2 regions of the Plantactinospora sonchi genome follow, and region 2 is predicted to be linked to the other one. Evidence: riboswitches for the same ligand, from Rfam matches in the RefSeq annotation. Region 2 holds a riboswitch; the other holds the start of a gene.
The links. A riboswitch is a leader RNA that binds a small molecule or an ion and turns the genes downstream of it on or off. The one in region 2 is predicted to bind S-adenosylmethionine.
Positions count from the first base shown of each region.

Region 1 (4,208 bases), on a different contig from region 2:
GGAACTGGTGATCGCGCTGATCCGGTCGCTGCCGAAGGCCGTACGCCGGAACTTTGTCCCGGCGCCGGACTACGCGCGGGCGGTGCTGGCCGCGATCACACCGGGGCGGGAGCCACTGCTCGACGCGGTGACCCACCAGCTGCGTCGGCTGACCGGGGTGACCGTGCCCCGGGAGGCGTGGGACCTGGAGAAGCTGCCGGCACACCTGCGCCCCACCTTCCGGGTGGTCGACGACGACGGGCAGCGGACGGTCGCCGAGGGCAAGAGCCTGCCGGCGCTGCAACGGCAGCTGACCACCCAGGTACGGCAGATGGTCGCGGCCGCCGCGCCCGACGTGGAGCGGACCGGACTGCGGGAGTGGAGCATCGGCACCCTGCCCCGCTCGATAGAGCAGGTCCGGGGCGGCTACCTGGTGACGGCGTTTCCGGCGCTGGCGGACGAGGGCGAGACCGTCGCGGTACGGGTCTTCGAGACCGAGGGCGAGCAGCAGCGCCAGATGTGGGCCGGCACCCGGCGGCTGCTCCGGCTCAGCCTCGGCTCCCCGGCGAAGTTCCTGCAGGGACGGCTGAGCAACGAGGCCAAGCTGGCGCTCAGCCGCAACCCGCACCGCAACGTGCAGGACCTGCTCGACGACGCGGCCGACGCGGCGGTCGACAAGCTGGTCGCCGACGCCGGCGGGCCGGCCTGGGACGCCGAGGGCTTCGCCGCACTCCGTGACCGGGTCCGGGCGGACCTGATCGACACCACCTTCGCGGTGGTCGACCGGGTACGCCGGGTGCTGGCCGCCGCGTACACGGTCGAGCAGCGGCTGGGCCGGACCAACAGCCTGGCCCTGGTGTCCGCGCTCGCCGACATCCGGGCCCAGCTCTCCGGCCTGGTGCACCGGGGCTTCGTCACCCAGACCGGCTACGCCCGCCTCGGCGACCTGCCCCGCTACCTGACCGCGATCGAGCGACGCCTCGACCGGCTGCCACAGAATCCGGGGCGGGACCGGGAGCAGCAGGCCCGGATAGCCCAGGTCCAGAAGGAGTACCAGGAGATGTTGGCCGCCCTTCCCCCGGCACGCCAGGGCGAGGAGGCGGTCCGGGAGATCCGCTGGATGATCGAGGAACTGCGGGTCAACGTCTTCGCCCAGGCGCTCGGTACGCCGTACCCGATCTCCGAGCAGCGGATCTACCGGGCGATGGATCTGGTGGAGGGCCGCTGACCGGTGAGGAAGGGCCCCTTCTTATCGCTTTTGGTAGAGGAAGGGGCCCTTCCTCACACTTCTGCCGTGTCACGAGCGCCACAGCTGCCCCGATCAGGTGGAATGTCCGGGGGGCGGTTGAGTACGCTGACCGGCGACCATCCAGAGCGACTGAGAGACCTGGCTCGACGACGTCGCAGCAACCCCCCACCGGTGGGTGCGGGTGCTACCGCCAGGACCGATGGAGGAACCGAAGTGCGTGCCACCCACCCCGAGCGGACGAGCCGGCTGCACGTCACCTGGCACCGGTGGCGTCGACACGTCGACCTCTGCCGGACCAGCACCATGCTCTGTCGCGACCGCGACTGATCCGGTCCGCCACGGCGTCGCCGTCATGGCCCTGACCGACCACGACCGCCGGTCGGCGGATCTCCGACCGTCTTTCCCACCCCTCTGAGCCGGGCCGTGTCGCCGCCTGTGGCTGTTGTGCCACGGGTCGCGGCCGCACGCGTCCCGCCGGACATTTCATGGAGTTTCCGCACATGCGCAACAGTCCTCTGCTCACCCGCCTGTTCTCCGGTGTCGCCGCCGTCGCCCTGCTGGGTGCCGTCGCGGCCTGCGGCGGATCGTCGTCCGCAGACGCCGCCGACAACCCCTACGACCTGCTCCAGCCGGGCACCCTGCGGGTCGGCACGCTGACCGACGCCCCGCCGAACGTCTTCCTCAAGGACGGGAAGTTCACCGGCTTCGACAACGACCTGATGACCGCCGTGGCGGAGAAGCTGGGCCTGAAGGTCGAGTTCGTGGGCACCGAGTTCTCCGCGCTGCTCGCCCAGGTCAACAACCACAAGTACGACGTCGGCAGTTCGTCCATCACCATCACCGAGGCACGGAAGAAGACGGTCGACTTCACCAACGGGTACGACTTCGGCTACTTCGGACTCGACGTGCCGGCCGGCTCGCCGATCACCAGTTTCACCCAGCTCAAGGGCAAGCGGGTGGTCGTGGTCCAGGGCACCGTCCAGGACGACTACGCCACCAAGGAGGGGCTCGACCCGGTCCGGGTGCCGGACTACAACGGCGCGATCAACCAGCTCAAGGCGAAGACCGCCGACGCGTGGATCTCGCCCGCCGAGATCGGCGAGAAGTCCGCTCAGGACAGTGGCGGAAAGATCGTGCTGGCCGAGAAGCAGCTCAGCTCGGCGCCGACGGCGTTCGCCGTGGCCAAGGGGAACGATCCGCTGCGGGAGGCGCTGAACAAGGCACTCGACCAGGTGATCCAGGACGGCACCTGGACCCGGCTCCAGGAGCAGTACTACCCGGGACGGCCGGTGCCGGAGACTTTCAAGCCGGGCAGCGGCACCGTGACGTACCCGCCGGTGAAGGCGGGATCCGGCGCGACGCCGACCGCCCCGGCGGGCCAGGGCGCGTCCGCCAGCCCGACCGGTACGCCGGCAGCCTGACCGCCACCCCGCCGGTGGCCCCGACGCGCACCGGACGGCGGTCCGGTGGCGGAGACCGGGCCGCCGGCGGGGCGGACGGACGTGTGACGGAGAGCCGATGACGGACCAGAGACAGGTGAGGCGATGGAGACCCTGAGGACGTTGTGGGAGACGTTCTTCGACCTTGAGTCGATGCGCGAGGCACTGCCCGAGATGCTCACGGTCGGGCTGCGCAACACCCTCCTGCTGGCACTGGTCTCGGCCATCCTGGGGACCCTGTTCGGCATGCTGCTGGCCGTGGCGGGCCTGGCCCGGTCCCGTTGGCTGCGCTGGCCGGCGCGGATCTACACGGACGTGTTCCGGGGACTGCCGGCCGCCGTCACCATCCTGTTGATCGGGGTCGGGTTGGCACCCCTCGGGCTCGCCTGGTGGGGGCCCAACCCGTACCCGCTCGGCATCCTGGCGCTGTCGCTGATCGCGGCGGCGTACATCGGGGAGATCTTCCGGTCCGGCATCCAGAGCGTGGAGGCCAGCCAGCTGGAGGCGACCCGCGCCCTGGGTCTCTCGCACGCCGCCGCGATGCGCCTGGTGATCATCCCGCAGGGTGTGCGTCGGGTCCTGCCGGCCTGGGTCAACCAGCTGATCGCCCTGATCAAGGACTCCAGCCTGGTCTACTTCCTCGGCCTGGTGGCCAGTCAGCGGGATCTGTTCCGGATCGGCCAGGACTACGCCGCGAACACCGGCAACGAGTCGGCGCTGCTGCTCGCCGGCCTGTGCTACCTGGCCATCACGGTGCCGCTCACCCACCTGGTCAACTGGGTCGACCGGCGGCTGCGGGACGGCCGGGCCGGTGGACCGGATCCCGAGGATCCGCTGGCACTGGCCGGCGAGACCCCACTACCCACTTCGACGGAGGGAGCGTCCGATGTCCGGAGGTGACCGACACGGCGACGATCGTTCCGGTGCGGACATCGGCGCGATGACACTGACCACCGCGACCGGGGTGCCGTCCGCCCCGGCGACACCACCGGCCGGTCGGGCCTTCGAGTCGGTGAGTGTCGCCACCCGGGACGTGCACCTGGCCTTCGGACGCAACAAGGTGCTGCACGGTGTCGACCTGGACGTCGCGCGCGGCGACACCGCCTGTGTGATCGGGCCGTCCGGCTCCGGGAAGTCCACCCTGCTCCGGACGATCAACCGGCTGCTGGAGCCCGACCGCGGCGACGTCCTGCTGGACGGCGAGAGCGTGCTGACCCGTGACCCCGATGAGCTGCGCCAGCAGATCGGGATGGTGTTCCAGCAGTTCAACCTCTTTCCGCACATGACCGTGCTGCGCAACGTGACCCTCGCCCTCCGGCAGCTCAGAGGGCTGTCCCGGGACGAGGCGGACGAGGTGGCGCTGCGCCAGCTCGACCTGGTCGGCCTGCGTCACAAGGCGGACGTACGTCCGGGGCGGCTCTCCGGCGGTCAGCAGCAGCGGGTGGCGATCGCCCGGGCCCTGGCCATGTCGCCCCGGGTGATGCTCTTCGACGAGGCGACCTCGGCGCTCGACCCCGAACTGGTCAAGGGGGTGCTGTCGC
Region 1 covers NZ_JAZGQK010000008.1:11,700-15,907, reverse strand. The annotation lists gene hrpA (ATP-dependent RNA helicase HrpA) at 1-1,207, shown strand, start outside; SAM riboswitch class I at 1,342-1,434, shown strand; gene V1633_RS11395 (ABC transporter substrate-binding protein) at 1,729-2,649, shown strand; gene V1633_RS11390 (amino acid ABC transporter permease) at 2,773-3,567, shown strand; gene V1633_RS11385 (amino acid ABC transporter ATP-binding protein) at 3,554-4,208, shown strand, end outside.
Region 1: it holds a riboswitch for S-adenosylmethionine, as region 2 does, so the genes downstream of both, V1633_RS11395 (ABC transporter substrate-binding protein) here and thrC (threonine synthase) in region 2, are expected to answer to the same signal.

Region 2 (4,208 bases):
CGAGCTGCGGTAGCCGGATCTCCAGGTAGCCGACGGCGACGCCGTCGAGATACGCCAGCATGTGTCGTTGCTCGTCACCCGGCATCGGGTTCCGGAGTCCGCCGACAAAACGCTGACGACAGTACGGCGCCGCGTCCGGCTGCTCAGCCGCCCAGACCTCGGCGTGGATCCCGTACGCCTGCTCGACGGCGGCGTCGTCGCCCGGATCGAAGGCGGTGACCACGATGTCCATGACCCCGAGGGTGCCGAAGCGGCGGCGAAAACGCGACCGATTATCCCCGTTGCCCGGGCGGGCGGATCGTCGTTGAACACGGGACCGGCGACTGCACCCGGATCGACGGGGTATGCCGGTCGATCGCCGACGTCAGCCGGCTGAAGAAGATTTGGTCGGGAGGGACGCCCGCACAACGCCTCCGGCGCTGGGTCGTAAGAGCTTTGAAAGTCTACGGCGAAGCGCCCTCCCGCACGGAGCATCTTGCGTCCTGCAGATGCAATCGTCAAGCCCCCGTCGGGGTGTTTTCGTCACCCGTGGCAAAACAGCAGCTACGCACCGCATCCATGACGGACGGACGGACCCGGTCCGGGGCGACCGAACGGATCTCACCTGCAAGTTGCACGTGCATCTGCTCGGTCGCCACGCGAACACATGGCGCAAGTTTTTTGGAAAATCAGCCCAGCAGGCCGGCGTCGCGCACCGCGCGCAGCGACGGCTTGACCCGGTACGTCGGCCCGACCTGGCCGGCCACCGCGTCGAGGGTCTTGAGCCCTTCGCCGGTGTTGTAGACGACGGTCTCCGCGTCGGGGTCGAGTCGACCGTTCTCCACCAGCTTCCTGAGTACCGCGACGGTGACCCCGCCGGCCGTCTCGGCGAAGACCCCGGTGGTCCGGGCCAGCAGCCTGATCCCGTCCCTGATCTCGTCGTCGTCGACGTACTCCATCCAGCCGCCGGTACGGCGTACCGCCTCCAGGGCGTAGAGGCCGGCTGCCGGGTCGCCGATGTTGAGCGACTTCGCGATGCCGGTCGGCCGGACCGGGATGATCTCGTCGGTGTCGGCGTGCAGTGCGGCGGCGATCGGGTTGCAGCCGGCCGACTGGGCGCCGAACACCTTCCAGCCGTTCGCCGGCGCCTCGACCAGTCCGATCTCGACCAGCTCGCTGAACGCCTTGTCAATCTTGGTGAGCAGCTCGCCGCTGGCCATCGGGATCACCACCTGCGCCGGGATCCGCCAGCCGAGCTGCTCGGCGACCTCGTACCCGAGGGTCTTGGAACCCTCCGCGTAGTACGGCCGGACGTTGACGTTGACGAACGCGGTGTCCTCGAACTCGTCGGTCTCGACCAGTTCGCCGCAGAGCCGGTTGACGTCGTCGTACGAGCCGTCGATCGCGACCAGGTCACCGCCGTAGACCGCGGTGGTGATCACCTTGCCCTGCTCCAGGTCACCGGGGATGAAGACGATGGAGGGTACGCCGGCCCGGGCGGCGTGCGCGGCGACCGAGTTCGCCAGGTTGCCGGTCGACGCGCAGGCGAACCGGGTGAAGCCGAGCCCCCGGGCGGCGGTCAACGCCACCGACACCACCCGGTCCTTGAACGAGTGGGTGGGGTTGCCACTGTCGTCCTTGACCCAGAGCGGTGCCCGGATGCCCAGCTCGGCGGCGAGGCCGGCGGCCGGCACCAGCGGAGTCATGCCGGGGTCGAGGGTGACCCGGGTGCTCGGGTCCTGACCCGTCGGCAGCAGGGCGGCGTACCGCCAGAGGTTGTCCGGACCGGACTCGATCTGCGCGCGGGTGACCCGGGCCAGCAGGGCCGGGTCGTAGCCGACCTCCAGCGGGCCGAAACACTCGTAACAGGCGTGCTGCGCGACGAGCGGGTACTCGGTGCCACAGCCGCGACAGACGAGGACACGGGCCGGGTTCGGGGCCACCGGGGAGGTCTGGGTGTGGGTCGCGTCGATGATCGACGTCATGGCGAGGCCGTCCTCTCATCTTTCCCTGCGCCGCACGGCGCGGCGGGGACGGAATTGGCACCTGCCTCGCGAGGCCTCGTCATCGAGACAGCGAAGTGGTTGCCGGGGCGTCAACGGGCCGTATCCCTCAGCCCCTCTGGATGAGGTATGAAGTTGTCCGCACAGTCTACGGGTCCGCCCGGCCCTGTGTCCCGGGGCACGTTGACCCTGTGAGCTAGATCCCGGTCGTCATCGGGCGGCGGCGGTCACCGACCCGACGACACCGCCGGGCGTCCTCCGGACCCGGCAGCGGCCCGCCCGAGGGCACGCCGAACTCCGGCCCGGACCGCCACCGCAGCGGCGTACGGCCCGACCGTGGAAACGGTCAGCGGGCACCGACCGGTACGGCCACCCGCGCACCGGCAGCCGCCGCCAACGCGTACGGCACACCGACGCCGAACGCGGCGAGTACCGCCCGGACCGCCACCGGCGCCGGGATGTCGCACAGCGGCGGGCCGACCCGCAGGTGGTGTCGTACCGCGTCGGGCGGGAGGACGGGCCCGGGTCGGGCGGAAGGCGACGGGAGGCCGTACCCGCAGCCGAGCACGATGTCGAGCCGTGCCGGGGGACGCGGTTCCGGCTCCACCAGTCCGGTCCGCAGCCCCGCCACCCCGCGTACCGCCGTGGCGGAGATGCCGATGGTCGTACCGGGCAGGGCGTGGACGGCGCGGGCCAACCGGTCCGGGTCGAGCGTCCCGCCCGCCAGGTGGCGTACCCGGAGCACCCCGTCGACAACCCCGGTCTCCGGCGCCGGGTGGTCACGTTCGTCGACCGACCTGGCCGCCGCGCCGGCGAGCCACAGGGTGACACCACGCGGCGGTGCCACCGGCCGCCGGCCGCCCCAGCCCTTGAGACCGCCGGACAATCCGCGCGGCGGCTCGTCCGGAACCCCGGACACCCGCCCGACCAGGGCGTGGCGGGGCACCGGCGGGTCGTACAACGGGAGGTTGTCCCCGGCGGTGAGCAACCGGTCGCCGAGGTGCGCGACCAGACGGCGCACGGCGAGGTTCCGCTCGTACTCGAAGGCGACCACGTCGCCCGGGCGCAGTTCGTCCCAGTTGGCCGTCTCGACCAGCACCACGCCGGCCGGCAGCGCCGGCAGCATGCTGGTGCCGGTGACCGGCACCCGGGCCGGCCGGCCGGCGGCCACCGCCGCGCGGACCAGCTCCACGAAGCCGGCCGGGGCCGCGTTCACCGGGTGCCTCCCCGCGTCGCTCCGCCGGGCGGACGACCCGTCGACCCGGCCGGTTCGACCCGTACGTCTCGTTCGATCACGTCCCGCTCCCGCTCGTCGCCGTCGGCGAGCCCGTCGGCGCGTTCGGCCGAGCGGCCCGGTGCCGTCCGGTCACCCACCGGACCGGCCCCGGACCCGGCCGAGCGGGCAGGGCGGTCCCGCACAGGTGTCCCGGGCTTTGCGGCGATGGTCACGTATCGTGGCGATTCGGGGCCAGAGTGCAGAAGTGCTGTCTTGACGGTGCACAACCGCCGGTCTACGATCCGGGTCCCGCCATCCATCGATCCCGACGTCGCGATCGCCGCCGAGGGTGAGGTGCCAGGGAGTGTCGTTGATCTCCGTCTCGGTCGTCGACGACGACCGGATGCTGCTGGACGGCGTCGCCGCCTGGCTCGAATCCGCACCCGACCTGCGGCTCAACTGCGCGGCTCCGACCGTCGACCGACTGCTCGCCGCCGAGCGGCAACCCGCCGACGTGGTGGTACTGGATCTGCTCCTGGCGGACGGTTCGGCACCCGTCGACAACGTCCACCGACTCGTCTCGACCGGTCGGGCGGTACTGGTGGTGAGCGTCGTACCGCACGTGGTGCACGGGGTCGACGTGATGCGGGCCGGGGCGTCCGGATACCTGACCAAGGACCACGACCTGCCGACGCTCGCCGACGCGATCCGTACCGTCGCCCGGGGCGAGATCGCGCACTCCCCCGAACTCGCCTTCGCCTGGTCGTCCGACACCCGTCCGGACCGGCCCCGGCTCGCCCCGCAGGAGCGGGCGGTGCTCGTCGCGTACGCGTCGGGGATGACCCTGACCGCGGCGGCGCGCAAGGTCGGCATCCAGCCCGCCACCGCGCGGCGTTACCTGGACCGGGTGAAGGCGAAGTACCACGACGTGGGCCGGCCGACGTACACCAAACTGGACCTCGCCGACCGGGTACGCGAGGACGGGCTGCGCTGGTCCGGGCCAGGCGGGT
Region 2 covers NZ_JAZGQK010000010.1:4,768-8,975, reverse strand. The annotation lists gene V1633_RS12125 (GNAT family N-acetyltransferase) at 1-232, opposite strand, end outside; gene thrC (threonine synthase) at 669-1,964, opposite strand; SAM riboswitch class I at 1,977-2,111, opposite strand; gene V1633_RS12115 (S24/S26 family peptidase) at 2,329-3,198, opposite strand; gene V1633_RS12110 (response regulator) at 3,563-4,208, shown strand, end outside.